3 regions of the Planifilum fimeticola genome follow, and region 2 is predicted to be linked to each of the others. Evidence: riboswitches for the same ligand, from Rfam matches in the RefSeq annotation. Region 2 holds a riboswitch; each other region holds the start of a gene.

Region 1 (10,361 bases), on a different contig from region 2:
TCCGGGAAGCAGGAGGACCAGCCCTTCCGGATCCCCGGGTTCCACCAGCATCTGCGGGTTTAAGACGATGTCCTGGTGGATGCGCAGGGGCACGCGGGCGATCGCTTCGCGGACATATTGCGGATCGGGAAGCGTTTCCAAAAAGTTGCCGCCGATGGAGTAGAGGACGTCCAGCTTTCCGCCATGGGCCGCCTGGATCATCGAGGACGCTTTCATTCCCGGTTTGTCGGGCACCGGGAAGCCCCACAGCTTCCCGATCGCTTTCGCCGTCTCCTCATTGACCGGACGGTCCATGCCGTAACTGTCGGGAGCCGCCCCCATTTCGGCCCCTCCCTGAACACCGGAATGGCCGCGGATGGGGCAAAGGCCCGAATGGGGCTTGCCGATCCGCCCGAGGGCCAAGGCGAGGTTGGCGATGGACAGCACGTTGTTGGTCCCGTTTCGGTGCTGGGTGACGCCCATGCTCCATACGGTGACGGAGCTGTTCGCATCGGCGTAGATTTCGGCGAATCGGCGCATCTCTTCCCGGGTGGTTCCCGACGATTTCTCCAGTTCCTCCCAAGGGAGCTCCGACACGAAACGCCGCACCTCTTCAAATCCGGCGGTGTGCTCGCGGATGAAGGAATCGTTCAATTTTCCCGTCTCCACGAGATGTTTCAGCGCGCCGTTGAAAAAGGCCGCGTCCCCGCCGGTGCCGATTTGGAAAAATTCGTCCATGATCCGGGTGCCGAACAAGGCGCTTTCCGTGACCGAGGGAATCCAGTACCGCTCCAACCCTTCTTCCTTGTAGGGGTTGACCACGATCACCCGAGTGCCTGCCTTTTTCGCGTAGTAAATGTATTTGGTGGCCACGGGCTGGTTGTTGGCAAGGTTGGTTCCGACGAGAATCAGCAGATCGGTTCCGATCCAGTCGGAGTAGGAAATGGTGGTCGCCCCGTAGCCGATCGCCTTTTTCAGGGCTACGGTGCTGGGTGCGTGACACAGGCGGGCGGCGTTGTCGATGTGGTTGGTCCCCAGGAAGCGGGCCACTTTATTGGCGACAAAGTAGACTTCGTTGGTCAGACCCCGGGAGGTGAGATAGAAGGCGATCCGTTCCGGATCGGTCCGGCGGATTCGCTCCGCCGCCAGATCCAGGGCCTCATCCCAGGTGATGCGGCGAAATCCCTTTTCCCCTTTGCGGCGGACCATCGGATAGGGCAGGCGTCCAAGATTCCTAAGTTCCCGTCCCGATTTTCCCTCGAGGCGGGAGATGTCCTCTAGCAGGGTGTGGTCCAGCGCCGGCATGGTGTTCATCCGCAGCAGGTTGAGGCGAATCATGCACAGATGGGTGCCGGGCATGGTCCAGTCCTTCATCCCCGTGGTGCCGAGGGCGCAACCGTCACAGCAACCGTCCCGAAGGATCCGCCAGGCGTAGCCCAACTGATCCCGGTTTTCCCAGGCGGCTCGAAACATTTCGCGAAAGTGATGGGGTTTCACTTCGCCCAGCCCGGTGGGGACGAGATTGACCCAGTGCTTTGGATTCCAACCTCCGGGAACCGATTTGGCCATGTGGTTTCCTCCTCCGTTCAGCGTATTTTCGAGGATACCGCTTTTCCGGACGGGGGCGGGGAGATTTGGATCCGCTCCGTGCCCGTGTAGATATTGAAGCGGTTGTCGCGGGCGAAGCCGATCAAGGTGATCCCGAATTCCCGGGCGACTTCCCGGGCCAAACTGGAGGGGGCGGAAACGGCGACAACCATGGGAACGCCGGCTACCGCCGCCTTTTGCATAATTTCGAAGCTCGCCCGGCCGCTCACCATGAGGATTCCGTCGGAAAGGGGGCATTTCCGCTCCAGAAAAGCGTATCCCAGCAGTTTGTCCACGGCGTTGTGTCTCCCCACGTCCTCCCGGATTGCCAACAGCTCACCCCTGGGAGTGAACCAGCCGGCGGCGTGAAGGCCTCCCGTCTTCTCAAACACATCCTGTTCAGCGCGAAGGCGTTCCCCCATCCCGTGGATGACGGAAGCGGGCACCGTCCAATCGGCACGGATTTTGGGAACATTTCGGACGCGGATCGCCTCCAGGGAGGCCTTGCCGCAGACTCCGCAGCTGGAGGTGGTGTAAAAGTGCCGCTTGAGCTGTGCGGGGTCAAAGTCGGTTTCCGAACGAAGAAACACGTTGACGATGTTGTACCGTTGCTCGCCGTCCACCTCGGGATCGGTGCAATAGGTGATCCGGTGAATCGCTTCCGGCGTCTTCAGGATTCCTTCGGTAAAGAGAAAGCCGGCGGCCAGCTCAAAATCGTTGCCGGGCGTACGCATGGTGACCGAGATGGAGACAGGCTCCTCCATGCGGGGAAGGACCAGGCGAATTTCCATCGGCTCCTCCACCGCCAATAAATCCTGGCGGTAGCGGAAGGTATCCCCTTTCACCGATTGCACCCGTAACCGGGATGCCCTCGACCGTACGGATCCGTCCACGGCGATCGCCTCCGGGGAACCAAATCAGAATAAAATATATAATTCTACAATTAACAATATATGTGGTTGAGAAAATGATCAATACAACCCGGGGTGTATTATTCTTCGGCGGGGAGATGGGACGAGCGGGGCGGGGGAGAAATGGATACAGCGGAATCCGCCGGAGACCGGTGCGTCCGGAGGATTTTCATTTTTGCCAATCGAGAGACCTTTCCGGTCGGATCGAGGAACCTCTTTCGGGAGAAACGCCGTTTTTTACATCGAGGGGGGATTTCCGTTGAAGGATGCCTTGCAGCTGATCAATCGGCACGGGGGGAAGATTTGGCTGTTCGCCTCATTGGGGGAAGGGTTTCTTGCGGTGCTTTGGGCAATGGGACTCATCGCCGTCTGGTTGATTGTGACTCCTTCTCCGGAAATGGTACATAAGGTATTTGCCGCCGTCTATTTTCCGGATCATCCCGAAAGCCTGCTTGGCCAGATCCGGTCGGATATCCTGGGAGCCTCGCCGAGGACGGCATTCCTTCTAGCGACGATGGCCCTTTTTTTTGCCGGTATTATCCTCTTCTCGGTCACGGGCATGATGGGGCTGATCCGGCAGGCAGCCGTGGAGGATCGCCTGTCCTTCGGGGACTTTTTCTCCTTCGGTTTCCGTTATCTCATCCGGGTGTTCGGGCTGGTCCTGATTCTGATCGGGACGGCTCTGTCGCTCGGTTGGTTATTCCTGCGGCTGGATACCCTGGTGGAGTCCCGCAATGTCTATCGGATCGCGCTTTGGGGGATGGGGGGACTGGTCGGTCTCTATCTCCTTGCCTATTTTTCCTTCGCACCGATGGTGATGTTGGTGGAACGGACGGGGATTGTCCGAACCCTGGGCTACGCGTTCCGCCTCCTTTGGAAGTGGCCCGCGAAAACGGTTTTCACCCTGCTCAACGCCTTGATGTCCGCAGTTTTGGGCGTTGTCCTGCTCGGGTTCATCTCCGCTTTTCCGTGGCTGGTTCTGCAGTTTTTTCAAAACGGGATCATCGCGACGATGGTGGGTTCTTTCTTCGGCCTGTTGATGATCTTCACCTTTCACGCTTTTCCCGTAACGCTCTACTTGGGCACCCTGATCCTCGCGTATGTGGAGATGAGGGAGGAGCTTTTTCCCGAGGATGCGGAAGAAGAATCTCTCCTTACCGGTAGCCGGGTGATCTGAGCAGGGGGCGACGATGACGGGGCTTGTGAGGGCGGGGGATTTTACCGAATCCAAGGCAATCGGGCCCCGGATGTTTCCGCGGCCCTGAAGCAGCAGAAGGAATGGCTCAGTGCACGGCCGATCCCCGACGGCGGGCCGGCGATCGGGACCTCATTGGACGGAGGAAGGTTGAACCTTGGCCACCTGCGAATGAAGATCCATCGGCTGGTCGAGCCGATCATCGATGGTGATCTGGGTGATCACCCGATCCGCCCCGCTTTGGAGCGATGTTCGGTGGATTTCAGCCGCCACGTTCATCAATTGATCGATATCTCCTTCAATCACCGTGGCCGTGGGCGTCACCTGGTAGTTGAGCCCGCGCTGATCGATGACGCGGCACACTTCCTTGATCGCGTTGCTGAAACTGGATGTTTTCGTCCCTACGGGGACGATGCTGATTTCCATCAAAGGCATGGCTTCCCCTCCTTTCTCCCGTAGTTTGAATGGATATGAATCGAAATATGTAAGGATTCACGGGTCGACATCCGGGCTGCCGGGGTCGATTTTTTTGTATGAAGAAAACGGACGGACCCTCATGAAGCCGCCCCAAGTCACCCATACTAGGTCTGGGGCAGAGTTTTTTCACAGGTGGGTGAGACGATGTCCGATATGGAACTGCTCAAGGAACTGACCCTTGCCTGGGGGGTTTCCGGCTACGAATGGGAAGTGCGGCACATCATGATGCGGGAACTGAAGCGGACGACCGCGAAAATCGTGACGGATCGCATCGGCAGCATCTTCGGGGAAAAGGAGGGAACGGCGTCCTCACCCCGCATCCTGTTGGCCGGCCACATGGATGAGGTCGGATTTATGGTGAAGGAGATCACGAAGAACGGATATCTGCGGTTTGCCACGCTGGGCGGCTGGTGGGACCAGGTGCTTTTGTCCCAGCGGGTGTCCGTGGTGACGGAAAAGCGGACCTTCACCGGGGTGATCGGTTCCAAACCGCCCCATATCCTGACGGCGGAGGAGAGGAATAAAGTATATCCCATCCGGGAGATGTTCGTAGACATCGGGGCGAAAAGCGACGAGCAGGTCAAGGAATGGGGAGTCCGCGTCGGCGATCCGATCGTGCCCGTCTGTCCCTTTGAAATTCTTCCGGACGGGGACACCATTCTGGCGAAAGCCCTGGACAACCGGGTCGGTTGTTACATGGCGCTTCAGGTCCTGAAAGAACTGGGGAAAGCGGATCATCCCAACACGGTGATTGCAGGGGCGACGGTTCAGGAGGAAGTGGGCCTGCGGGGAGCGACCACGTCACCCCACGCAGTGGAGCCGGACATCGCCTTTGTACTCGACGTGGGGATCGCCGAAGACGGTCCGGGCAGCGAGGGAGGCAGCAAACCGCGCCTCGGCGGCGGACCGCTCATCACCTTTCTCGATGCCACGATGATCCCCCATCTGCGCCTTCGTGACCGGGTGATGGAGATCGCGGAAGACCTGAATATCCCGATTCAGGCGGACACGACGCCCGGTGGCGGGACCGATGCGGGCAAGATCCACCTGTTTCGGAGGGGGGTTCCTTCCCTCGTGGTGGGGGTCGCCGCCCGCTACATTCACAGCCATGTTTCCATGGTCTCCAAAAGCGATGTCGATCAGGCGGTGAGGCTCTTGGTGGAGGTGATCCGGCGGATGGACCGTCAGGCCGTGGAAAACCTGGTCCGGTATGCCGAAGGGGGATGACGGCGGAAACGGTGCGGGACGCGGTGAAGCGCCGCGAGTTTACCGGGAAAGGAGCCGGGTGGCTCCTTTCTTTTTCTTTGAAGACATATTATAATAGCAACGAAGGTTTCGGCCGGTTCTCTAAGGGTGCCGGGTTTCCAAGAGGGGGAGGAAGCGATGAAGCGAAGGGAGCGGTTCTTCAATCATGTGGAAAAGCAGCTGGCCGCCTTGCCGGCAGAAACGGTTTCATCGCTGATCGATCAATCCGGCGGCCCCGAGCGGGTTGTCTTGGTGTTCGTGGATATATTAAAGGGTTTCTGCGAAAAAGGGCCCTTGGCCAGTGAACGGGTTGCCGGGATGGTCGCGCCGGTCAAGGATTTGGCCGAGGCCTTGTTGAAGAGGGGAACGCCCGACGGAAACCTGGTTTTCCTCAACGACGCCCATCCGGAGGATGCCGTGGAATTTTCCGCCTTTCCCCCGCATTGCGTCCGAGGCACGGCCGAAGCGGAAGTAGTGGATGAACTTCAGCCGCTCCTCGAGCGGGGCGGTGTTCGGGTGTTCCGCAAAAATGCGACCAACGGTCTGTTTGGCAGGGACGAGGGAGGGGAGCGCTTCTACGAGTATCTCGAGAAGCGCTTTGCCGAAGGGCCGGTTACCTTTGTCGTCGTGGGGGATTGTACGGATCTGTGCATCTACCAAAACGCCATGGGCATTCGCCTTCTGGCCAACGAGCACAACGCCCGGGTCCGGGTGATCGTTCCCCTGGAGCACGTCCGAACCTACGACGTACCGGTGGAGGTTTCCGAGAAAACGGGAGCGCCTGCCCACGACGGGGATGTGATGGACCTGCTGTTTGCCTACCACATGATGATCAACGGTATCGAGGTCGTCCGAACGGTGGAAGACCGGTAGAACACGGCTTTGGAAATCGACGAAGGATGGTGTTTGGATGCGGACCGAAGAGATGCTCCTCAATGTGGGACCCCAACACCCCAGCACTCACGGTGTGTTCCGGATCTTGCTCAAGATTGACGGGGAGATCATCCGCGAGGCCACTCCGGTGATCGGATACCTGCACCGGGGAACGGAAAAACTGGCGGAAAACCTGAACTATACGCAGATCATCCCCTATACGGACCGGATGGACTACCTGTCGGCGATGATCAACAATTACGCCGTGGTCCACGCCGTTGAAACCCTGATGGAGCTGGAGATTCCCGAACGCGCCGAATATTTGAGGGTCATCGTAATGGAACTGAACCGGATCGCCAGCCATCTGGTCTGGTTCGGCACTTATCTTCTGGATATCGGGGCGATGAGTCCCTTCTTGTATGCCTTCCAGGATCGGGAGAAGATCATTGATCTGTTCAACGAAATATCCGGCGCCCGCCTCACATACAATTACATGAGGGTGGGAGGCGTCAAATGGGATGCTCCCGAGGGCTGGCTCGACAAGGTGCGCAACCTGGTTTCCTACCTGCGGGAGCGCCATGAAGAATATCTTGATCTGGTGGCGGGCAACGAAATCTTTGTCAACCGGACCAAGGGGGTTGGCAAATACGATGCGAAAACCGCCGTCCGGTACGGGCTGTCCGGTCCATGTCTCCGATGCACGGGGATTCAACGGGATCTGAGAAAGGATCAGCCCTATTCGATCTATGACCGGTTTGATTTTGACGTCCCCATTTCCACCGAGGGGGATTGTTACGATCGCTTCCAGATTCGGATGGAGGAAATCCGCCAATCTCTGCGGATCATTGAACAGGCGGTGGAACAAATTCCCGAAGGGCCGATCATGGCCAAGGTGCCGAGGCTGATCCGTCCGCCGGAGGGAGAAGTGTATACGGCGGTGGAAAACCCCCGGGGAGAACTGGGCGTTCACCTGATCAGCAAAGGGAAAGCTTCTCCCTGGCGGATTCATTGGCGCCGGCCGTCCTTCCACAACCTGCAGATTTTGCCCCAGCTGTTGGAGGGGGAAAACATCGCCAATTTGATCGCCATCCTCGGTGCGGTGGATATTGTGCTCGGTGACGTTGACGGTTGAGAAACGAAAGCGGTTCCCGTCCCCTTTATGAGACTGGAACCGCTTTTCACAAGCGGCGGAATGGTCATCGAATCGAATCAAAAAACGGGGTTAAATGAATGGAACAAACATTGGCCGAGTTTTTGTCACAGTACGGATATATCGGGATCATCCTCTTCCTAATCCTGGGGATTGCCGGCATTCCCCTTCCCGACGAGATCTTTATGACTTTTATCGGCTATCTTTCGTCGGAAGGGCAATTGAATCTGTATCTGACTTATATCAGCGCCCTTACCGGCTCGATCGGCGGGATCACCCTGAGCTACGTATTGGGAACGCGTTTCGGCTACCCCCTCCTGAAGCGATACGGAAGCAAGCTCTTCATCACGCGGAGAAGACTCCGGATCACCCAGTTTCTGTTCCGGAAGTACGGCAATTGGGTGTTGTTTTTCGGCTATTTTATCCCGGGAGTCCGCCATTTGACCGCATATTTGGCCGGCATATCCAAACTCTCTTACACCCGGTTCGGCATGTACGCATACTGCGGGGCGGTGGTCTGGTGCGCCACCTTCATCGGGTTGGGGTATGCGTTGGGTTCCAGCTGGGAACTGGTATTTCATTTCCTTCATCGCCTGGGGCCGGTGGTTTTCCTTGTCTTGATTTTAGCAGCGGGTTTTGCGGCTTGGTACTGGTGGGCGATGAATCAAAATCGGGCAGGCTCTGGTCCCAAGTAGGAGGCGGATATGCGGGAAGCAACCGTAACCTTCATCATGCCGCGGGGAAAGTACCGTTTCAAGGTGAAGGAGGGGACGCCGCTCTTTTGGAAGCGATTGCGGCAGGGGTTCTGATTCCCTTTCGTTGCACAACCGGTCGGTGCGGCGACTGTATCGTCCGCGTTCTCGGTGGAGGGGAAAACATTCCTCCACTTAGCGCACAGGAGTCGTACCGATCGGGGGACCGGGTCATTTCCGGTTTCCGGCTGCCTGTCGCCGTTTCGTCTGCGGCGATGTGAGGAGAAGTTCCCAACCGCGTTTAGATCTTTCAGAAATGCGGAGGGTGTGGCCCGGATCCCGGACGGAAGTGTCGCATCATGCGGACAACGGGTCGACAAATCGCTTTTGAAGCGTTTGACGCCCTTTGCAGGAGATTGCTAAAATAATAGAAAATTGACTGCGAAAGGAGTCCACTGGGGGTGCACCGTACGGTGCTGAGAGGGGTTCGCGCCCCAACCCTTTGAACTTGACCTGGGTCATACCAGCGTAAGGAATGTGGCGGTTGCTTGCGTTGCCGGTATCCTCCAGGATACCGGTTTTTTGCAGGAAAGGAGGAGGCGAAAATCGGAGGCAGACTCCACCTCGTTACCGGGGACCATCATTCATCGGATCATATCGTTGCCGTTGTCGAGAAGGTCCGTCCCTGGGTGGACCAGGTCCACCTGCGGTGGAAAGGGCGGTCTGCGCGGGAGATTTATCATCTGGGGAGCAGGCTTTTGGAGCGCGGGCTCCTGCGTCCCGGGCAGTTGGCCGTTCATGACCGGTTGGATGTGGCCCTGGCGCTGGGGTGCGGCATCCATTTGCCGGAAGCGGGCCTGCCGGTGGATCGGGTGCGGGAGATCGTCGGTTCCCGGCATCGGGTGGGAGTTTCGGTTCATTCCGTCGAGGCCGCGGGACGGGCGGCCGCGTCGGGGGCGGACTACCTGATGTTCGGCCATGTGTTTTCCACTTTGTCCAAGCCGGGCGTTCACCCGCGGGGGCTCGAACAACTTTCCCGCGTGGTTCAGGCCGTCAACGTTCCTGTCCTGGCTATCGGGGGGATCACGGCGCGGCGGATCCCCCGAGTGATGGAGACGGGGTGTGCGGGTGTGGCCGTCCTATCCGCCCTGATGGACTGTCCGGAACCCGAACGGACGGCCCGGCAAATGAGGACCTGTCTGGATCGCCGTGTGTGATCGATAGCCGGAGAGGAGAAAAAAGGGGGGCTATGTTTTGCATGAGCGGGATGTGGTGGTTGTCGGAGGGGGTGTGATCGGGTGCTCGATCGCGTACTATCTCGCCAAACGGGGAGCGCGGGTCACCGTTCTGGAGCGGGACCTGATCGGCGCCCACGCTTCGTCCGCCGCCGCGGGGATGTTGGGGGCCCAGGTGGAGATGGCTGCGCCGGGGCCCATGAGTGAGCTGTGCATGAAGAGCCGATCCATGTTTCCCGATTTGGCCTCGGAATTGTATCGTCTGACCGGAATCGATATCGAATTGATCCGGGCGGGCATATTGCGGATCGCTTGGAATGAAGAGGAGGCCGAGATGCTTCGGAAGCGGGGAGCTTGGCAGCGGGACCGCGGCGAGACGGCGGACTGGTGGGACAAGGATCGGGTTCGGAGCGTGGAACCGGAGGTGTCCGATCAGATCGAGGGGGCCCTTTACATTCCCGGGGATTCCCACGTCTCCTCCTCCCGATTGACCCGGGCCTTTTCCTATGCGGCGGAACTGCTCGGGGCCGAATTGATCGAGCGGTGTGAAGTGACTGCCTTTCGCGCCGGGAAGGACCGCATCGAGAGGGTGGAGTCGGATCGGGGAACCTTTCAGGCGGAGCATGTGGTGTTGGCGGCGGGGGCGTGGAGCGCTTCGCTGGCCGGGAAATTGGGGTTGCGTTTGCCGGTCGTTCCGATCAAGGGGGAATCCCTGGCGGTTTATCCGCGTAAAGAGCTCTTTGAAAGGACGCTGTTTGCGGAGGGATGTTACCTGGTCCCCAAAGCGGACGGCAAGGTGATCGTGGGAGCGACGGAGCGGGCCGGTGATTTTACCGAATGGGTGACGATGGACGCGATTCGACAACTGACGTCGGAAGCGGTCCGGTTGGTTCCGGAATTGGCAAACAGCACGTTTATCCGTGCCTGGTCCAGCATCCGTCCCGGGTCCCCCGACGGACTCCCTTATATCGGCAGGTTCGGCCGATTCCGGAACCTTTTCGTCGCCACCGGTCATTT
Region 2 (10,361 bases):
CTTCCGGGCCGCATCACAGGTTTGCCGGATGAGGCGGAGGACGGCGGGGTGCGCGGCGTCATACAGATGGGCCACCCGTTCGTTCCCCCGGTCGGCGGCCAAGGTGTATTGAATCAGATCGTTGGTGCCGATGCTCATGAAATCCACTTCCCGCGCCAGGATGTCGGCGATCGCCGCCGCCGCCGGCACTTCCACCATGATGCCGACGGAGATGTTCTCGGCCGCGGGAATCCCTTCCCGTTTCAGCTCCTCCCGGCACTCCGCAAGCAACGCCTTGGCTTCCCGGACCTCCGACACGCTGGACACCATCGGGAACATGATCCACAGGTTGCCGTGCACCCCCGCCCGGAGAAGGGCCCGGAGCTGGGTCTTGAAGATGTCTCGCCGATCGAGGCAGAACCGGATCGCCCGATGGCCCAGGAAGGGATTCTCTTCCTCAGGAAAATCGGCGTAGGGAAGATCCTTGTCCCCGCCGATGTCCAGGGTGCGGATGATCACCGGCCGCTTTCCGAAGGCCTCCAGCACCCGGCGATAGGCCGCATATTGCTCCTCCTCGCCGGGCCAATCGCGGCTTTCCAGATAGAGAAACTCCGTGCGAAACAGGCCGATGCCCTCCGCCCCGTTCTTGAGGGCGGGCTCCACATCCTGCAGGTTGCCGATGTTGGCGAAGACTTCGATCCGCTGGCCGTCCGACGTTACGGCATCCTCGCCGGCCCTTTTCACGGCTTCGATCCGCCGCTTTTCCTGCTCTTCGATCTGCTCGCGGGCTTTGCGCTCGGTGTCCGGATCGGGGCGAAGCGTCACCTGGCCCGCCTCCCCGTCGACGATGAGCAGGTCTCCCTCCTGGATCTGCTCGATGGTCCGTCCCAAGCCCAACACCGCAGGAATCCCCAGGGTTCGGGCCATGATGGCGGCGTGGGCCGTCCGGCTCCCCCTGGCCGTCACCATCGCCGCGATCCCCGCGGGAAATTGCGCCGTGTCGGAGGGAGCCAGCTCTTCCGCCACCACGACGCTTCCCGGCTCGATCAGGGACGGATCGAAGGGCTCCTCGCCGGAAAGGTTCAGCAGCAGACGGTCGCCGACATCCCGGATGTCATCGGCGCGGGCCTGCATGTACTCATCGGGAAGGGAGGACAGCATGGCCTGCATTTCGTCCGTCACCGATGCGCATACGGCTTCAGCGTTTTTCTTCTGATCGCGGATGCGGTTTTTCATCTCGCCCACATAGGCGGGATCGTCCAGGAAAGCCAGGTGAGCGTCGAAAATGGCCGCCTCCGCTTCTCCCATGCGCTCCACCGTCGCCTGGCGCAACCGTCCGATCTGTTCCTTCGTCCGTTCTACCGCCTGTTCCAGGCGGGCGATCTCCTGCTCCGGTTCCTCCACCGGCCTCTCCTCGACGCGGGGGCGAACCTTCCTCCAGTGAACCGCGCGTCCCAGGGCCAAGCCGGGTGCGGCACCCACACCGCTGAAATGTTCCATCCTCATGACACCCCTTCAATCGCTGTACTTTGGACGTTCATGACTGAATGTTACGGGGTTACGATCCGTTTTGCAACGCCTGAACCACTTCTTCCGGGGAAGAAAGCTCCATCAGCCGCTGACGGAACGATTCGTCGATCAGCTTTCGGGAAAGGGCCGCCAGGATCTGCAAATGTTCATTTCCTTCCTTTTCCTTGGGAACGGCGATCAAAAAGACCAACCGCGCCTGTTCATCCTTTTCCGGTTCCCAGCGAATCGGCCGCGACAGGCGGGCGAAGGCGACGGCCGGCTCTTTCACCCCCGCGGATTTGCCGTGGGGAATGGCCACACCGAAGCCGATCGCGGTCGACCCCATCTTTTCCCTGTCGAAGACGTCCGCCAGATACTGCTCCATGTCGCTCAAGATCCCGCTTCCGTCCAGGATCCCGGCCAAGGCGCGAATCACTTGCTCCCTCGATTCACCTTCCATGTCCAGCCGTATCCATTCCGATCGGATCAGGTCATTGATCTCCATCTCCAACCTCCTGTGCGACAACATTTTTCTTCAGCAGGGAGACGAGAAGGGCCGTCACCACCGTACCCGCGGCGATGGCCAGTAGGAAGCCCGCGAGATTCCCCACCGCGTGCGGGATGGGCAACACGAAGATCCCGCCGTGCGGAGCGCGCAGGGTACATCCGAGCCCCATCGCCAGCGCTCCGGTGACGGCGGATCCGACGACGATGGAGGGGATGACCCGTAAAGGATCCGCCGCCGCAAAGGGAATCGCCCCCTCCGTGATAAAGGACAACCCGAGAATTCCCGCCGCCTTACCGGCTTCCCGCTCCTCCCAGGTGAACTTCCGACGGGCGATCCGGGTGGCCAGCCACAAGCCCAGGGGAGGCGTCATCCCGGCGGCCATCACCGCGGCCATCGGGCCGTAGATCTCATTCCCCAAGAGGCCGACGCCGAAGGTGTAAGCCGCCTTGTTTACCGGTCCTCCCATATCAAAGGCCATCATCGCCCCGAGCAAAAGGCCCATCAGGGCCGCATTGGCCGTGCCCAGGGATTGAAGCCATGCCGTCAGGGAATCCATCACGCCCTTTACCGGCGCTCCGATGACGTAGATCATCAGCAGGCCCACGATGAGGGTGGCCAGAAAGGGGATCAGAAGGATCGGCTTCAATCCTTCCAGGGATTTTGGAAGACGAATCTTCTCCTTCATCCACTTTGCCACATATCCCGCCAAAAATCCGGCGACAATTCCTCCCAGAAAACCGGAACCGGTACTGGACGCCAGCATTCCTCCGACCAGCCCCGGCGCCAATCCCGCCTTGTCTGCGATGGAATAGGCGATAAATCCCGCGAGAACCGGCACCATCAGGGCGAAGGCGCTCTCCCCGCCGATCTTCATCAAATTGGCGGCAAGGGACCCTTCCACCTCCGCGGCATGGATGCCGAAGGTAAAGGACAGCGCAATGATCAGCCCTCCCGCCACCACCAGGGGGATCATAAAGGAAACGCCGTTCATCAGATGTTTGTAGGGACCGCTCCGCTTTTGCTCGCGCTCCTGTTTCACGGCCTTCACCTGTTCTTCGTAGGAGGAGGACGGCTTGGACAGGGCTTCTTCGATCAGGCGCTCCGCGTTTTTGATCGCATCCCCCAGGGAGGAGCGGATTACGGTTTTTCCCTGAAAACGGTCCTCCTCCGCATCGACGTCCGACGAGAGGATCACGGCGTGAGCTTCCCGGATCTCCTCTTGGGTCAGCCGGTTTTCCACACCGGATGCCCCCCGGGTTTCCACCTTGATGCTGACCCCCAGCTTCTCCGCCGCCCGCGAAAGGGACTCCGCGGCCATGTAGGTATGGGCGATTCCGGTCGGGCAACCGGTGACAGCCACCAATTTTTTCATTTCACTGCCCCCTTTCCCCTAAGCAGGAGATCATCGACCGACAGGACAACTTCACTTGATCCATAAGTGAACGGGTTTCCTCCAGGGTGGCGAACTGGGTTCCCTCTTTGGAGGCCGCGGCGGATGCGGCGGCCACGACAAAGCGGATCACCTCGTCCAGGGGCCACTTCCGCAGCTGCCCCATCACCAGCGCCGCCACCATCGCATCCCCCGCTCCCACCGTACTGGAGACCGACACCCGGGGGGCCTGGGCCCGGATGGCCTTTCCGTCGGTGAAAAACCACGCTCCCTCGCCCCCCATCGACAGGGCGACCAGTCGAACCCCCCGATCCAGCAGCCCTTTCGCCGCCATAAACCGATCGTCCTCATCGTTCAGGGGACGGCCGACATGCCTCTCCAACTCCGCCAGATTGGGCTTGACCGCATAGGGGCCGCGCCGGATTCCTTCGCTCAGGGCAGCCCCGTCGGCGTCCAGATACACCTTCACCGCGCGGCGCTTGGCCCGGTCGATCAAGGTTCCGTAAAAGTCCGACGGAACTCCCGGAGGAAGGCTTCCGGACAACACCGCGATCTCCGCCCGCTCTATCGCGGCGTCGTACACCTTCAAAAAGCGCTTGATCGCCTCCTCGTCGATGGGATTTCCCGGCTCGTTGATGTCCGTTACCCGATCGGCCTCTTCCTCGACGATCTTCAGGTTGGTTCGGGTTTCCGCCTCCAATTCGACGAAGCGATGTTCAATCCCCCATTCCTCCAACCGCTCCAGGATCCACCGGCCGGGGTACCCTCCCGCCCATCCGATGGCCAGGGGGTTTTCACCCCACTGCTTCAGGGCGCGGGCTACGTTGATTCCTTTTCCGCCGGGATCCCGACGCACTCGCCCCGCCCGGTTCAGATCTCCCGGCCGGAGCCGGGGAAGGTGGATCGTCTTGTCCACGGCGGGATTGAGGGTAACGGTTACAATTTTGCACATGCTGCCGACTCCTTTTCACGCGCGAATGACTTGGACATGCTGTTCCTGGATCCGCTCGAGAATATCAGAGGGCGCCTTCTGGTCCGTGATCAGAACATTCACCGAGGACAGCGGAGCCACCTTGGCGAAGGAAACCCGGTTGATCTTGCTGCGGTCGCAGAGCAGAATCACTTCCTTCGCCGCGCGAATCATCGCTTTCTTCACCTGGGCTTCCAACAGGTGGGGCGTGCTGATTCCCTCCTCCGGGTCCAGGGCGTTGGTTCCCAAAAACGTTTTGTCCACCTTGATCATTCCCAGGGTTTGTTCCGCAATCGGCCCCACCATCGACTCGATTCCCCGGCGCACCATGCCGCCGGTGCTGATCAGCTCCAGATGCTCCATCCCCTGCAATTCCTGAAGGATGCTGTTGGAATTCGTCACGACGGTCAGACGGGAAAACCGGCCGAGCATTCGGGCCAGTTGATGGGTGGTGGTTCCCGAATCCAGCAGGATCGTTTCCCCGTCCCGGATCAGTTCGACGGCTTTTTCAGCGATGCGCTGTTTTTCCTTGGCGAACTGATCCTTTTTCTCCTGGATGCTGGGTTCGAAACCCACCCGCTCCCGGGGAATGGCTCCCCCGTGGGTTCGCCGGATCCGATTGGCCTCCTCCAATTCCTTCAGATCCCGCCGAACCGTCGCTTCGGACACCCGGAAGACTTCGCTCAATTCCGCCACGGTGGCTCGCTTGCGCTCGTAGATGTACTCCATCATGCGCCTCTGCCGTTCCTCAGCGAAAATATATCCTCCCCCCCTCCAGGATGACCTACTTTGATTATATTTGATTGTTTATGATCGTTTCAATTGAAATTTGTTTGAATCCGTGGTCATTTGGTTTTATTTTTCCAAAGAAAAACCAGCACGGGTTGTGCTGGTTTGTTGAACTCATGGTCAAGGTCGGAATGTTTTTCTTCATGCCCCTTGAAGCCGGGTCTTCCGCGTTGAGGAAGCGATCCGATCAGTACCCCTTTTCCCGTCGATCGGCGATAAAGGTCCCCCGACGGGGACGGGAACGATGATTGGAAAAAGTCTGCATCATTTCGTACCAAGCAGCCACCGTCCCCTCCGGCACGTTGGCGGTCAACAATTTTTTGGGTCCCAACCGGCGACAGGAACCCGACTCCATCAACAGCAGATCGTCTGCGCATTCCGCCCATCGGAGATCCCGGGTGGCGATCAGGATGATCCGGTGAGGCGCAAGACGGCGCAACTCCCGCCAGAGAAGCCTTTTTCCCCATTGGTCCAGTCCCGCCGTGGGTTCGTCCAACAGCGCGATCAAAGGATCCCGGAGCAACATCTCGACCAGCATCACCCGCTTCATCATCTCCCCCGGAATGGCGGAGAGGGGGACGCGCCGGACGGCGGCCAATCCCCATTCGGCGATCAGCTCGGCGACGCGCCTCCTCGGGTAGGGCATTTGGCCGAGCTGGGCATGGTACAACAGATACTTTTCTAAAGAGATGGACTTGTTCATCCGGCGCATGGGCGGGATGTATGTAATCCGGGATTTCAGACTTCCCAGGGCGGAGGTTCCCACGGCGGCCGCGCGCCCCTTGGACCAGATCACGGTCTCCCCTTCCGTCACCTGGTAGGTGATTCGCCCGTCGTCAGGAACCAGAAGTCCGGCCGTCAGCTGCAACAGCGTGCTTTTCCCGGAACCTTCGGGGCCGAGAACCGCAGTGATGCCTTTCCTCGCGGCGGCGGTAAAATCGAGAAGTCCGATCCGGCGTGCCCGGGGACGGTTTTGGGAGGTATAGACTTTGTTGAGATGAGACCACTCAATCCGCAAGGAATTTCCATCCTTTCATTCCGATACACCTATCTTTAAGCATACCCGAAAACCCGGACAGAAAGAAGGGGCTTTTCCAATCTCTTGATTCATCGGATAAAGCCGTCTTTCTCCGCATTTGTCCAAAATTCGCACTGTTAAATCTCTTTTTCGCGCTTTCAATTTTTTTATGGTCGATAGAGGAGGTTTTGGCCGATTGACCCTGCGCGGAGAATATGTTACCTTCGAAGCGAGCAACTGCATATCAACGGGAGCTTGGGGAAAGCCAGGCTGAGAGGGCGGGAGATCTGCCGCCGACCGTTTAACCTGATCTGGGTAATGCCAGCGTAGGGATGGAGCCAAGGGGACTCGCACCCCCTGTTCAGGGGCGAGATGCGGGTTCCGCCGCCGTATACCCTGCGGGTATGCGGTTTTTTATTGACCTTTGCTTCGCGGGACACGACGCGGTTTCCGTTCTTTTAAGAACAAAAAAATCGACCCTTTTTCCTTCGGAACCAAACCCGATGGACCGCCTTCTCCCCTCTGGGAAGGAGCATCCGGCTTTCAAGCCCCTTCCGTTGGTGTGCGCTCAAACCATTCAAGCAGAAGGAGGAGAAGGTATGGCCAGAGAATTCAGCTTCCCGGCGAGCAAGAAGGTGTACGTCCAGGGGTCCCGGCCGGACATCCGCGTCCCCATGCGTGAAATCCGGCTTTCCCCCACCACCGGCCGGTTCGGCGAAAGGGAAAATCCCCCGGTCCGCGTGTACGACACCAGCGGTCCCTGGACCGACCCGGAAGTGGAGACCGATGTCCGGAAGGGGCTTCCCCCCCTTCGGCGCCGGTGGATCGAAATGCGCGGGGATGTGGAGGAATACGAGGGAAGGCAACCGCAACCGATTGACGACGGGTATTCTTCGAAGTCCGTAAGTCCCTCTCAACCGTACCCCGGACTCAAGCGTCGCCCGCTCCGCGCCAAGCCGGGACGGGCGGTGACGCAGATGCATTACGCCCGCCGGGGGATCATCACGCCGGAGATGGAATTCGTGGCCATCCGGGAGAACGTCAGCCCCGAATTTGTCCGGGAGGAGGTGGCCCGGGGACGGGCAATCATTCCGGCCAACATCAACCACCCCGAAAGCGAACCGATGATTATCGGCAAAAATTTCCTCGTCAAGATCAACGCCAACATCGGCAACTCCGCCGTCTCCTCCTCCATCGAGGAAGAAGTGGAAAAAATGCGGTGGGCCACCTTCTGGGGCGCCGACACCGTCATGGATCTGTCGACGGGCAAAAACATCCACACCACCCGGGAGTGGATCATCCGCAACTCTCCGGTGCCCGTGGGGACCGTCCCCATTTATCAGGCTCTGGAAAAGGTGGACGGCAAACCGGAGGAGCTGACCTGGGAAGTTTATCGGGACACCCTGATCGAACAGGCGGAACAGGGCGTGGATTACTTCACCATCCACGCCGGCGTCCTGCTCCGGTACATCCCCCTGACCGCCAACCGGGTGACCGGAATCGTCTCCCGGGGCGGGTCCATCATGGCCGCCTGGTGTCTGGCGCACCACCAGGAAAATTTCCTTTATACCCATTTCCGGGAAATCTGCGAAATCCTGCGGACATACGACATCGCCGTCTCCCTTGGGGACGGGCTGAGGCCCGGTTCCATCGCCGACGCCAACGACGAAGCGCAGTTTGCCGAACTGAAAACCCTCGGCGAGTTGACGAAGATCGCCTGGGAACATGACGTGCAGGTGATGGTCGAGGGCCCCGGCCACATTCCGATGCACAAAATCCGGGAAAATGTGGAGATTCAGCAAAAAATCTGCCACGAAGCGCCCTTCTACACCCTCGGCCCCCTCACCACGGACATCGCCCCGGGTTACGACCACATCACCTCCGCCATCGGCGCGGCGATGATCGGCTGGTACGGCACCGCCATGCTCTGTTACGTCACGCCGAAGGAACACCTCGGGCTGCCCAACAAGGAAGATGTGAAGGAAGGGGTCATCGCCTACAAAATCGCCGCTCATGCCGCGGATCTGGCCAAGGGGCATCCCGGCGCCCAGCTTCGCGACGACGCCTTGTCCAAAGCCCGTTTTGAATTCCGCTGGACGGACCAATTCAATCTGTCCCTCGATCCGGAAAGAGCCAGGGCCTATCACGATGAAACCCTGCCGGCGGAACCGGCGAAAACCGCCCACTTCTGCTCCATGTGCGGCCCCAAGTTCTGCAGCATGCGCATCTCGCAGGACCTCCGGGAATACGCCGCGAAAAAGGGGCTCACCCTCGAAGAAGCCGTGGAAACCGGCTTGAAGGAAAAGGCCAAAGAGTTCCGCGAAACGGGAGCCCGCCTTTACCGTTGACGAAAAAGGTTCCCTTTTGGGGCGGGGCACCTCCGAGCCCCGCCCTGCTTCCGTTAAAGGAATTTCTCACGGAACTTTCGACCTTTCCAGCGCATGCCCGAAAAAAAATGTCTTGACAGATCTATCGTCCCTTTCATAATATGATAGTAAAGGATGACAATGTCATAATTTCTAAGGGGAGTAGCCGTACAAACAAAGTCGTCAGTTCGGGACCTTTGTCCCCGGCTTTGTTGGCAACGGAAACCCGTTGTTGGCAAGACCTTTACTCTTGGTAGTGAAGGTCTTTATTTATTTTGTGGATCCGGGTCAATCCGCCGAATCAAAAGGAGTGTTATGGTCAAATGGAATGGTTCTCGTTGGATTTTCTCATCGCACTCTTCTCCATCGTCATCATCGATCTGGTCCTGGCAGGGGACAATGCGATCGTCATTGGAATGGCCGCCCGGAACCTGCCGAAGCAACAACAGAAGCAGGCCATCCTCTGGGGAACAGCAGGGGCAATCGCCGTCCGTTCCCTCGCAACCATCTTCGTCGTCTGGATTTTGAAAATCCCCGGCCTTCTGCTGATCGGCGGCATACTCCTCATCTGGATCGCCTATAAACTTCTCGTGGAGAAAAAGGGAGAGCACGACTCGGTTCAGGCCGGTACCACCCTCGGATCGGCCATCCGCACCATCATCATCGCCGACACGGTGATGAGCCTCGACAACGTACTGGCGGTCGCCGGCGCGGCCCACGGGAATTTCATTCTGGTCATCCTGGGCCTTTTGATCAGCGTGCCGATCATCGTGTGGGGAAGCAGGCTGTTCATCAAACTGGTCGACCGCTTTCCGGTCATCATATATCTCGGCGGGGGAGTGCTCGCTTGGACCTCCGCCAAGATGATCACCGACGAAAAACTGCTTCAGCAATGGATGGATGAACCTCTGTTGAAATGGGGAATCATCGTCCTGATCATCGCCGGCGTCCTGGCCGCAGGATCCATGAAAAACCGGAAGTCGGCCGCAACCGAAGACGCGGCTTGACGCATAGATTTTCATCCCTTGTACAAGCTCAATAGCGCCGTATTCTTCAGATGAATCAAGCGAGGGGTGTTCCCTTGTTTCGCCAAAGGAATAGGGCGAAACTGCGGGAACACCCCTCTCCGAATGTTTCCGTCTTTTTCAAAACGTCGGAAAGGATGTCCGCCCATGACCGCGAAAAACAAGGGATCGTATCTGATGCTCCTTGCGGTGACAGTCATCTGGGGATATACGTGGGTGGCCCAAAAGCTCGGACTCCATTACATGGGCCCCTTTTCATTTTCCGTTTTTCGCTTCGGCCTCGGCTCCCTCATCCTCATCGGACTTATCTTGCTGAAAAAAAACGCGACCGTCGCCGTCAAGGACCTGCCCGCCCTGATCCTGCTGGGGCTCTTAATGACCACCGCCACCTTTTCCTTCTGGATGGTCGGCATGCGGGACGTGTCGGCAGGAACCGCCGCGCTGATCGCCTACACGATGCCCATGTGGACGATGCTCCTCGCCCATCGGTTCCTGGGTGAACCCTTGACGGTTCAAAAGGGAGCGGGTTTGGCGGCCGGCCTGGGAGGGCTCGCCCTGATCGCCGGCCCCTCGGCGGCTTCGGGCCAGGATCTGTCCGGCGCCTTTCTGGTTCTCCTGGGCTCCATCTCCTGGGCCGCCAGCAATGTGCTGACCAAAGCCCGGTTTTCCAAGTACGACATGTTGGCGGTCACGGGAATTCAGATGTTTTTCGGGGCCGTCGGTTTGTTCCTATTGACCCTCCTCTTCGAACCGTCTCCGCTTCCGGAGCGGTGGACGCCGGAATTGATTGCCCTCATCCTATTTACC
Region 3 (10,361 bases), on a different contig from region 2:
AACGTTGCACCGGCTTCACGAGGATACGGAATCGATGCATGCCCGGTTGTTCCATGCGATGCACCAGCGGGGATGGTATCAGACCCCGGTTGCCGGACAGCAGGCGATTGAAACGGCCATTCTCTCCTGGGAGCAGAAGGAGCTGAGGGGAGAAGAACGGGAAAACCGGCGATGATCAGGCGAGGCTCCGCCCGCGAGGGCGGTTTTCGAGGGAAAGGAGGGATCCGATGATCTCGTGGCTCATGCATCGGATGACCAATGTGGTGATGGACGCGATCGTCAACCGGGTGTTGCAGGACCCCTATACCGAGAATCTGTTTTCCTTCCTCACCATTGCCCAGAAGCTGACGCCGCGGGCCATCGTGGAAGCGGGGATGCGGGCGGAATCGGGGAAGCCCCTGGAGCGTCCCCTGGGCAGTCCGGTGGTTTTGTCGCCCTGGGAGAAGCTGCTGTTCAACCCGGTCCACCTGTACCGGCTTCCCACCCCCGACGGAGTGCAGATCGCGACGGAGGTGACGATCGGCCCGAGGGCCCGGCGGCCGTTGTCGCTGGAGATCCCGGTGTTGATTTCCGGGATGTCCTACGGCGGCGCCCTCGGGTTGAAGGCGAAGCTCGCCCTGGCCCGGGGCGCGTCCCTGGCCGGAACGGCCACCAACTCCGGGGAGGCGCCATTGATCGAGGAAGAGCGGAAGGAAGCACGGTTCTTCATCGGCCAGTACAACCGGGGCGGATGGATGAACACGCCCGAGCAGCTGCAGCAACTGGATGCCATTGAAATTCAATTGGGTCAGGGGGCTCAGGCGGCGGCGCCGATGGGCACCCGTTCCTGGCAGATTGATGAGACCTTCCGGAAACGGTTCAACCTGGCCAAGGGGGAGGATGCCCGGATCCACACCCGCCTGCCGGGGATGAACCGGGTGGAGGACTTCCCGCCGCTGGTGCGGGAGCTTCGGGAGCGTTACGGCGTGCCGGTGGGGCTGAAGACCTGTGCCACCCATTATCTGGAGCACGAAATTGATGTGGCGCTGGAGGGGGAAATCGACTATATCGTCGTGGACGGTGCGGAAGCGGGAACCCACGGGGGGCCGACGATTCTTCAGGATGATGTGGGTTTGCCCACCCTCCACGCCTTGGCCCGGACCGTCCGACACCTGGAGAGGAGGGGTGTGAAGCGGGACGTGTCGGTGATCGCCGCCGGCGGATTGACGACGCCGGGCCATTTTCTCAAGGCGATGGCCCTGGGGGCGGATGCCGTCTATATCGGTTCGATCGCCCTGGTGGCGATGCTCCAAACCCAGATGAACATCGCCTCCCCCTTTGAACCGCCGGTTCAGACGGCTTTGTACCACGGGAAGTTCAAAGAGGACATCGATGTGGAAAAAGGGGCGGAGCACCTGGCCAAATTCCTCAAATCCTGCGTCGAGGAGATGAGGATGGTGGCATACGCCCTGGGCAAGACGGATCTTAATCAGATCGACCGAAGCGACCTGGTCTGCGTCGATCGGGAGCTGGCCCGCCTTCTGGGCGTCGATTATGCGGGGCTGCCCCGGGAGGAACAACATCTGGCCTGGACGGAAGAGAAGAATCCTTGGGATTTTGCCGGACCCATCCCGGGAGAGCCCCGGTCGGAGAGGGAGCCCGACGCTCCGCCGCCGGTCCATTGAAAAGAGCCCTGCGGATCATCCGCAGGGCTTCTTTACATCCGTTCCGGTGCCGGAAGGCCGATCACATGGAGGGCGTCGGCCAGTGTGGAGCGGGTCCGGGCCGTCAGCCAGAGGCGGAAGGAACGAAGGGGATCGGGGGCCCTCAGGACGGGACAGGCGTTGTAAAAGCTGCTGAAGAGGGAGGCCAGTTCGTAGGTGTAGGCGGTGACCGACGTGGGGTTGAGCTCCTCCGTCGCGGTTTCCAGCGTGTCGGGCCAGAGGGCGAGGTGGCGCAACAGGGCCCGTTCCGACGGTGAGAGATGTTCCGGAACCGCCGGTGCCCGGTCGCGGCGGGAGCGATAGGCGCCGTCCTTCAGAAAGGCTTCCCCCTCCCGGAGGATGGCGGATGCCCGGGCGTGCTGGTACATCAGGTAGATGCCGGAATTCCCCTGGAGATCGACGGCCTGGTCGATGTCGAACACGATTTCCTTTCCCAGGTTGAAGCGGAGGAGATAATAGCGGATGGCCGCCGCAGCGATCTCCCGGCTGGGGATTCCCTCTTTTTGCGGGCGTACGGCTTCCACCGCCGCTTCCATCCGATCGAGCAGCTCGTTGATCTTGATGCCGATTCCCTGCCGTCCGGACATGGGATACGCCGGCTTGCCGTCGGTGGTGTCGATTCCCAATTGCGCGGCGGTGGCGGGGCTCAGGGAGACCACGCCGTAGCTGACATGGTGCAGGTTGGCCGCTTCCTCTTCAAATCCCAGGGTTTCCAGAGCGACTTTCACCATGCGCTGCGGGTATTCCTGGCGGCGGTCGATGACGTTGAGCACCCGGTTTGCCTTCCCGAACGGACGGCTTTCTCCCGTCCGGGAGGAGGTCCACAGATCGCCGGCGAAGGGACGGTAGCGGAAATCCTTGTCCAGCAGGCCGAATTTCCACAGGTGGTAGGCAATGTCCTTGGCGGTGTAGGTGAGCACCCCGTTGGAACGGACAAGCACCTTGTCCGGATTCAGCTCCTCCGCCCCTTTTTCGCCCGCGTCGGGCTGCTTCAGAACCCAGCAGCCGGCGAGCGGTCCCTCCGTTTCCTTGCGAAAGAGGGGGGATTGCTTCAATTTTTCAAAGGCGGCCGCCCAGAATCCCTCCCGGAGGATGTCGCTTTCCCAGACCAGCAGGTCGTAACCGATGCCGAAGCGGGCCATGTCCTCCAAATGTTCGTGGACGATCTTCTCCGCCACGAGGGTGCCGATCCAGGCGATGTTGTTGTTCCCTTCCTCCAAAGCGTGCAGGATCTCGGCGCGTCGCCTTTTCAACTGCTCATCATCGGTCGACCGGTGAACGCGGGTGTAGATATCCCAGCAGTAGTCCCCGAATCGGTCGTAATCCTCCTGGAGGGAAATGTCCAGGAGGCCGGCCACCGTGTCCGCCACCTGGTTGCCCAGATCATCGATGTAGTTGTGCACCTCGACCCGGTATCCGATCCGCTTCAGCATCCGGGCCAGGGTGTCCCCGATGCAGGAATTGCGCAGATGGCCGATGTGGGCCGCCTTGTTGGGGTTGATCGATGTGTGTTCCACGACGACCTTCTTTTGGAAGCGGTCGTGGGAGGAATCATCCTTTTCGGAGAAAGCGGCCCACTCGTTCCAATCCAGAAAAAAGTTCAAAAATCCGGGCGGGGCCACTTCGACCCGGTCGACGAGGGGAATCGATTCCAGATGCGGCTTCAGCGCTTCGGCGATGGAAATGGGGGAACGGCGCAGGACCGGTGCGAGCTTCATCGCCGCATTGGTGGCCAAGTCTCCGTGCTCCATCCGGGACGGTTGTTCGACGGTCACGTTCCGGGGCTCCGGCCATGCGTAACCTTCCTCGGAAAGCAGCGCGGCTACCCTCTTCTCGATTTCCCCGGACATGTATCCCATGACGGATCTCAATGCGGTGTTCCTCCTTCAATCAGGAAAAAGACGGAATGGAAAAGTTTCTCCCCATTATACACGAAAAAAGACCGGGGGAAACGGTTTTTGGCAGGACCATCCTTTAAAGCGGAAAAATTTTTGGCCTCAAGAATTCCTGATCTTGTATCATTCCTCGATGAGCGTTAAGATGGATCCGTTAAAACGCGGAAAATATTTTGAAAGAGGCGAATGGGATCTGCACGTCACGGCGGCGGAAATCTTCGGGGGATCACGGCTGCGCTGACGGTTTCGCAGGGTTGCTCACATACGGATCGTCTCCGCTTCGGGAGAGGCGGAGGATGCTGTCCCTTTATAGAGCCGCCGTCGGATTGGGACCGATGGGCGTCGACTCAAGCCCGATGGGCGGGTTGGCGCATGAGGGGTTTTGGAGGTGTTTCCATGCGGTTTTTTCGTTTCGATGCGGAAGTCCGGCGCATGATTGAACGGTTCGGAAGCCGGAAGGTGGGGGTTTCGCGAATTGTTCGCTCGGAGGGGCTCTTCCAGGCGGGGTGTATGCATTTTGATCCGGGCGGTGTCATCGGTTTTCATCCGGCCGGGGTGAATCAGCTGTTTCTGGTGGTGTCGGGAAGCGGGTGGGTGCGTGACGAGACCGACAGGGTTCCGATCCGCGCGGGGGAGGCGGTTTTTTGGGAGGCGGGTGAAGGACACGAGTCGGGAACGGAGACGGGCATGACCGCCATCGTCATCGAAGGCCCCGGTCTGAATCCGGACGAATGGATGCCGCCCTTGAAAGACCGGTAAAACAGTGGATGGGTGGCCGGAGGGGCGTGCCGCTCCGTTTCGTTGCAATGGCAAAGGCACTCTCGGCACACCCCCTCCGGCGGTTTTCTTTTTTCCAACTCAAAGAAAAGAGCCGGAGAGGGCTCTCCGGCTTCGGAATAACCTGCTTTCGATTACAACTGGGTTCCCGGGTTGTCCGCCGCTTCCTCCTCGTGCAACAGGCGCCACAGCCGCTCTTTGCACCGGAGGAAGGGTTCCTGGGTGACCATCCGGCGGGAGCGGGGGCGGGGGAGATCGACGGTGAGGATCTCTTTCACGCGGGCGGGCCGGGGGGTGAAAACGTAGATCCGGTCCGACAGGTATATCGCCTCGTCGATGCTGTGGGTGATCATGCCGATGGTGTGGCCGAACCGGTCGCGGATGCCGAGCAGCCAGTCCTGCATCTGTTCCCGGGTCAGGGCGTCCAAGGAACCGAAGGGTTCATCCAAAAGCCAGAGGTCCCGCCCGGTCACCGCCGTCCGCAGGAGGGCGGCCCGCTGCCGCATGCCTCCGGAGAGGCGGGAGGGGTACTCATCGGCGAAATCCGTCAGACCGAAGACGGGCAGGAGCTCCCGGGCCTTTTCCCGGGCCTTCCGGCGGGAAAGCCCCCGCACCTCGGCGCCGAGGATGGCGTTGTCCAGCACGGTCCGCCACGGAAGCAGGCAATCCTTCTGCATCATGTAGCTGACGTGGCCGGTGCGGCCGGTTACTTCCTTCCCGTCCAGGGCGACGCTGCCCCGGTCCGGCACCTCCAGCCCGCTCAGAATGTTGAAGATCGTGCTCTTGCCGCAGCCGCTGGGACCGATCAGAGAGACGAATTCCCCGGACCGGATTTCCAGGTCGATCCCTTGAAGGACGGGAAGGTTTCCCGCAGGAATGCGATAGGTTTTATGAATTTCGCGAAGGCGCACTTTCATCGCATTTTCCCCCATCGTCGAGCATCACCTTCATTGGGGCAGGTATTCATTCGTGAAGGCCTTGGACGGGTCGATCTTCTTCTCGATCAGTTTGTGTTTCCACATCCAGTCGGTGAAACCGACCCATACTTCTTCCTTTTGCACCCCCCAGGATGGCGCGTCGGCCCGGTACTGCTTGCTGATCCATTGCTGCGATTTCCGGACCAATTCGGGATCCGATTCGGGGACGGCCTCGATCAGGATGTCGGCCGCTTCTTTGGGATGGTCGATGGCAAATTCGTATCCCTTTTTCACTGCCGAAAGGAATTTCTTGATGGTATCCGGGTCTTTCCGGATCATCTCTTCGTTGGTGATGATTGTCGGCGTGTAAAAGTCGAGAACGGGGTCCAGATCCTTCAGGTAGATGACGTCCAGGGATACTTTCCTGAGTTCCGCCTCAATGCCCGTCCAACCGTAGTAGATCCAGGAAAAGTCGATATCCCGCTTGATCGCGGTGAAGAAATCGGCCTGGCCGATGTTGACGATGCGCACTTTGTCCTCCACGTTTTTGGTCTTTACACCGTCCAGCTCAAGGACCGTTTGGATGAAGGCGTTTTCGATCGGCGTTCCCCATCCTCCGTAGGTTTTGCCGACGAAATCCTTGGGCGAGCGGATCTTTTTCTCCTTGGGGGCGGCGAATCCCGAGGTGTTGTGCTGGAGGACGGCCGCGACCGACACGACGGGAACTCCCTGGGCCCGGGCCTGGGTCACATATTCCTGGGAGCTGATGCCGAAGGGAGCCTTGCCGGCACCCACCAGTTCGTTGGCCGAGGTTTCACCCGGGGTGACGATCTCCACTTCCAGTCCCTCTTCGGCAAAATAGCCCTTGTTCTGGGCGACGTACAGGCCCGTGTGGTTCGTGTTGGGCAGCCAGTCCAGCATGATGGTGACTTTCTTTTTGCCTTCGGACGAGGTATTGTCGTCGGACGGCCGGCCGCACGCCGACAGGACCAACGTGAGAACCAGCAGAAGAATGGATGCGATGCGGATGCTTTTCCATCGTTTCATCGGTGAATAGCGCGCTTTTCGGCAGTAGAGCCGGAGAAGCCGCTTTTCCCCCCTTTTGCAGAAGTTATTTCGACGGTTCCTTGTCCCGGCTTTGTTTCCAGGGAACCGCCATCCGTTCCAACAGGCGGATCAGGAAAAACAGGAGCCAGGTCCAGAACGTGATGGCCAAGATGGCCACGAAGACCCGGTCCGCGGCGAAGGAGTGCTGCGCCCGGACCAGAAAGACGCCCAGGCCGACATTGGCCCCCAGCCACTCGGCGATCACCGCCCCGAGGACGCTGTAGGTGGCGGCGATTTTCATCCCCGAAAAAAAGGCGGGCAGGGCGTGAGGGAAGCGGACCATGCGGAAGATCTGCCAGGAATTGGCCCCCATGGACCGGAGCAGACGAACCATGTCCGGATCCGCCGAGCGAAGCCCGTCCGCCGTGCTGACGACCACCGGGAAAAAGGTGACCAGGGCGACGATCAAGACCTTGGGCAGCAGGTCGTAACCGAACCAGAGGATGAAAAGCGGAGCGACGGCGATGATCGGCACGGTCTGGGTACCGACCAGGAGAGGATAAAGGGCCCTCTTCAGCCAAGGGGAGAGCTCCATCACCATCGCCAGCAGCCACCCGGCGGCGATTCCCGCCGCAAAGCCGAGGGCCGCCTCCTTCAGCGTCGGCCCCGTGTGGCGAAGGACGAGGGGCATGTCCGCCGCCAGGGTGCGCAGGATGTCGCTCGGGGCGGGAAGGAGCCATTTTTCCACGCCGGTGAGCCGGACGCCTCCCTCCCACAGGGCCAGCAGGAAAAGGAGAATCGATACCGGCGGTCCGACCGTGCGAAGATGCTTTTGCCACTGACGGATTTGCAAGCCGGTCACCCCTTCCGGTATTTGCCCACTTTTTCATCCCAGTTGAGCCCGGAGGGTTTGTAGTCGATTTTGACGATGCTGATCACTCGATCGCTGCCCGCAGCGATCACCGCTTCCTGGGCCCGCTTCACCACGTCCATCAACACGTCGTAGTCTCCCTCCATCGTCGTCTCCAGGGGGCCCACCTCGTAGCGGACGCCCGATTCCCGGATCACATCGATCGCCTTGTCCACCAAGGCGTAAATTTCTTCGTCGGTTTTTCCCCGGGGCAAGATCTGCAAACTGACGTTGGCATTCGCCATTGGATCACCTCCCGTGCCGTAAAAAAGCCGATCCGGAACCGGATCGGCTTGAGTGCACATGCGCTCTCCACCCGTCAAAACGGATGGACGACGACAAATTCCCTGCGCTGGCATTATCCAGATCAGGTTCGTCGGGTCGGTGCCGATCCGGGCACCCTCTCAGCCGGGCTTCCCCCAGCTCCCCGCTGTATATGCGGTTTCAGCTACAACATACCACATGTCCCGAGGGTTGACAATGCGTGCGCGCATGGGGATTTTTCCCGTAACTGTCCGAAACGTCCGTCTCTACCGTCTCCCTCGAATCCTGGGGATGCGGATTGCCGTCCATTTTTCGCGGGAAATCTGGATGAACGCATTTTGCGTCATCTTCCTCCGGTCCAAGCCGACGTTTTGGGATATTTTTCCCCGAGGGGGGAACCATAATTAACCAGACGCGGCAAAGCTAAAAGGAGGGAACTTGCGTGATCCATCGGCAAGGGTTGATCGGAGCGGCGGCGGTGTTGGTGGCGCTGGCGGGGGCTGTGTTAAGCGTCGAAACCTGGGCGGCGAAGGATACGGGGGGAGCTGCCGCATATCGTGAAACCCGTCAGGTTCAACCCCTTTCCACCCGTCCCCCCTCCGGGGAAGCGAAGCGGGACATGGAGGAGCGGATTGCGGGGTATCTGGGAATCCCCCGCGATGAGGTGGAGGCGTTGATCGACGAAGGCGTGAAGCGCTGCGACCTGTACCCCGCCGCGGTGATCGCCAAGCTGAGCGATCGGGATCTGCGATCGGTGCTGAAGGCGAAGGCGGAGAAAAAGACATGGCATACCGTGGCAAAGGATCTGGGCGTGGATGAGAGGAAATTCCGGAGCGAGATGCATCGCATCCTTCCTGCGGCGGCGAGAAAAGCCGTCTGGCTGGACCACCATCCGGAGGTGGTCTCCAGGAGTATCGCCGAGTATTTGGAGATGGACGAGAAGAAACTGGCGGCGATGATCAAAAAGGAAAAAGTGCGTCCCCGGGAATGGTTGAAAGCGGCCGTTCTGTCCAAAATCAGCGGCAAGCCGCTGGGGAAGGTGATGGCCATGAAGAAAAAGGGCAGCTGGTTGGAGGTGGCCACCGCCTTGGGCGTGTCCCGTGAGGAAGTCCGTACGGAGATGCAGCGGTTGAGGAAAATCCTGAAGAAACACGCCGAGCGGTGGGATGAAGAGCACAGGGAAACAGGGAGAGAAGCGGGGCAGATGCGGTCAAATTTGCTGAGTGAACCCCTTTTGGTTCGGGTGCCGGCGTAGCGGCACCTGTTTTTGTTGCCGGTATGTGTGTTTGAAGGGGAGCGGGCGCAGCAGGTGGTATTCCATATCCTGGTTTTGGCTAAAATTGGCAACAAGAGGATCGGAACGTAAGTTCGGATAATCCCGGGGATGGAGGTAGCAATCTTGACAATCCGTCATTCGGAGGCTGACCGGGTGGTAGACGAAGTGAGCGCATATATTCATCAACATATCCGGGAGCCGATCACCCTTCACCGATTGGCCCGGCATGCGGGATACAGCCCTTTTCATTTCACGCGAATCTTCAAGAATCGAACGGGGCTCACTCCGATGTATTACGTCTCTTCCGTACGCCTGCAAAGGGCGAAGGATTTGTTGTTGCACACCCGGCTGACTGTTCGCGACATCGCGCTGGAGATCGGACATCAAAGCCTCGGAACATTTACCACGCGGTTTACCGAACGGGTGGGCGTGACCCCGGCCCAATTTCGGAAAACAGCATCCATGATCCCCCGATCCTGATCTCTCTCCCTCTGTTGATGGCGAACTTCCTCAATCGGTTCCAAAAGAATGCACCGGGTGATCTTTCCCCGGTGCATCCCTTTTCGTTGCCGTTTTGTTCAGTTCGGCCTTATGGGCGGGATGTTCTCCAATATCCGATGTTTCCACCTTGTCAATTTCTCCCGGAAATTCGGTTTTGACGTGCGTGGCTTCGCTTCGATGCTGATATTTCCGTGGATTGTGGCATAGGGCTTCAGGAGGACATTTGAGATCTTTCTGCGTTCCGGCAGGGATACCGTCCCCTTGGGGATTCGGATAAAATGGTGCTGGTTCCGAATGGAACAGCTCACGTACATGTCCCACGTTCCTTCCCTGGTGAAGGGATGTACGGAGAATTCGCCCCGAAAGGAGAAGGTGTTTGCGTTTAGCCGCTCCGTTGACAGCGGGAAGTATTCATCCACCAGCACCGACCGTTCCCGAATATACAAGGACAAGGAAGGTTCTTCCCGAAGATCCTGTTTAAAGGTCAGGGACCCGGCAATATGGATGTCGCTGGGACCGTTCCATTCCATTTGGTCGACAGTGCAAATCGGTTTCTTCACCCGGACCCTTTGCTCGCTCTGCCTGAGAGCCGATTCGTAGACTTGCATCCATTCATCCACATATCGTTCTTCACTGAGGATCTCCGGGGTTTTCCTGGCCTCCTGCCCCAGGGCTTCTCTCAGTTCCGGTTCGGTGAACAGTTTTACCATGGCATCGGCCAACTCGCCGATATCGTGGGGTTTCACCAGAAGCCCGTCCACTCCGTTGCGAATCATCGCCCTGGGACCGTAATTCACTTCGTAAGCGATCACGGGGGTGCCGACCATCTTGCTCTCGATGATGGTGAGCGGAAAGGCCTCCTCGGAGGAGGGCAATACGGAAAAGGCCGCCCTTGAAAACACACCGATGGCGTCTTGCGTGATGCCGCAAACTTTGACGTGTTGCTCCAGTTCCAAATCCCGGATCAGCTTTTGATAGTTTTTTTCCTCTGCTCCATAACCCCAAATTTCCAATTTTGCTTGCGGAACCTTTTTCACAACCCGTTTGAAAGCCCGAATGGCGTGATCCACG

What was found. A riboswitch is a leader RNA that binds a small molecule or an ion and turns the genes downstream of it on or off. The one in region 2 is predicted to bind thiamine pyrophosphate.
Region 1: another riboswitch for thiamine pyrophosphate. It lies ahead of CLV97_RS06495 (thiamine phosphate synthase); the one in region 2 lies ahead of thiC (phosphomethylpyrimidine synthase ThiC).
Region 3: another riboswitch for thiamine pyrophosphate. It lies ahead of CLV97_RS01135 (MTH1187 family thiamine-binding protein); the one in region 2 lies ahead of thiC (phosphomethylpyrimidine synthase ThiC).

Annotation. Positions count from the first base shown of each region.
Region 1 is NZ_PVNE01000008.1:3,322-13,682, reverse strand. Features, by position in the region: gene CLV97_RS06535 (FdhF/YdeP family oxidoreductase) at 1-1,548, opposite strand, end outside; gene fdhD (formate dehydrogenase accessory sulfurtransferase FdhD) at 1,566-2,459, opposite strand; gene CLV97_RS06525 (hypothetical protein) at 2,737-3,654, shown strand; gene CLV97_RS06520 (MTH1187 family thiamine-binding protein) at 3,805-4,107, opposite strand; gene CLV97_RS06515 (M42 family metallopeptidase) at 4,303-5,376, shown strand; gene CLV97_RS06510 (cysteine hydrolase family protein) at 5,533-6,267, shown strand; gene CLV97_RS06505 (NADH-quinone oxidoreductase subunit D) at 6,305-7,399, shown strand; gene CLV97_RS06500 (DedA family protein) at 7,498-8,112, shown strand; gene CLV97_RS18925 (2Fe-2S iron-sulfur cluster-binding protein) at 8,199-8,390, shown strand; TPP riboswitch at 8,557-8,662, shown strand; gene CLV97_RS06495 (thiamine phosphate synthase) at 8,658-9,326, shown strand; gene thiO (glycine oxidase ThiO) at 9,364-10,361, shown strand, end outside.
Region 2 is NZ_PVNE01000029.1:34,791-45,151, forward strand. Features, by position in the region: gene ptsP (phosphoenolpyruvate--protein phosphotransferase) at 1-1,479, opposite strand, end outside; gene CLV97_RS15060 (PTS sugar transporter subunit IIA) at 1,538-1,993, opposite strand; gene CLV97_RS15065 (PTS fructose transporter subunit IIC) at 1,980-3,368, opposite strand; gene pfkB (1-phosphofructokinase) at 3,370-4,338, opposite strand; gene CLV97_RS15075 (DeoR/GlpR family DNA-binding transcription regulator) at 4,354-5,160, opposite strand; gene CLV97_RS15080 (ABC transporter ATP-binding protein) at 5,333-6,163, opposite strand; TPP riboswitch at 6,401-6,513, shown strand; gene thiC (phosphomethylpyrimidine synthase ThiC) at 6,763-8,511, shown strand; gene CLV97_RS15090 (TerC family protein) at 8,853-9,536, shown strand; gene CLV97_RS15095 (DMT family transporter) at 9,702-10,361, shown strand, end outside.
Region 3 is NZ_PVNE01000001.1:244,092-254,452, reverse strand. Features, by position in the region: gene CLV97_RS01175 (spore coat protein) at 1-175, shown strand, start outside; gene CLV97_RS01170 (FMN-binding glutamate synthase family protein) at 228-1,664, shown strand; gene CLV97_RS01165 (arginine--tRNA ligase) at 1,697-3,562, opposite strand; gene CLV97_RS01155 (cupin domain-containing protein) at 3,995-4,357, shown strand; gene CLV97_RS01150 (ABC transporter ATP-binding protein) at 4,510-5,292, opposite strand; gene CLV97_RS01145 (ABC transporter substrate-binding protein) at 5,323-6,339, opposite strand; gene CLV97_RS01140 (ABC transporter permease) at 6,404-7,192, opposite strand; gene CLV97_RS01135 (MTH1187 family thiamine-binding protein) at 7,198-7,494, opposite strand; TPP riboswitch at 7,577-7,689, opposite strand; gene CLV97_RS01125 (hypothetical protein) at 7,956-8,768, shown strand; partial or broken gene CLV97_RS01120 (helix-turn-helix domain-containing protein) at 8,898-9,248, shown strand; gene CLV97_RS01115 (glycosyltransferase) at 9,368-10,361, opposite strand, start outside.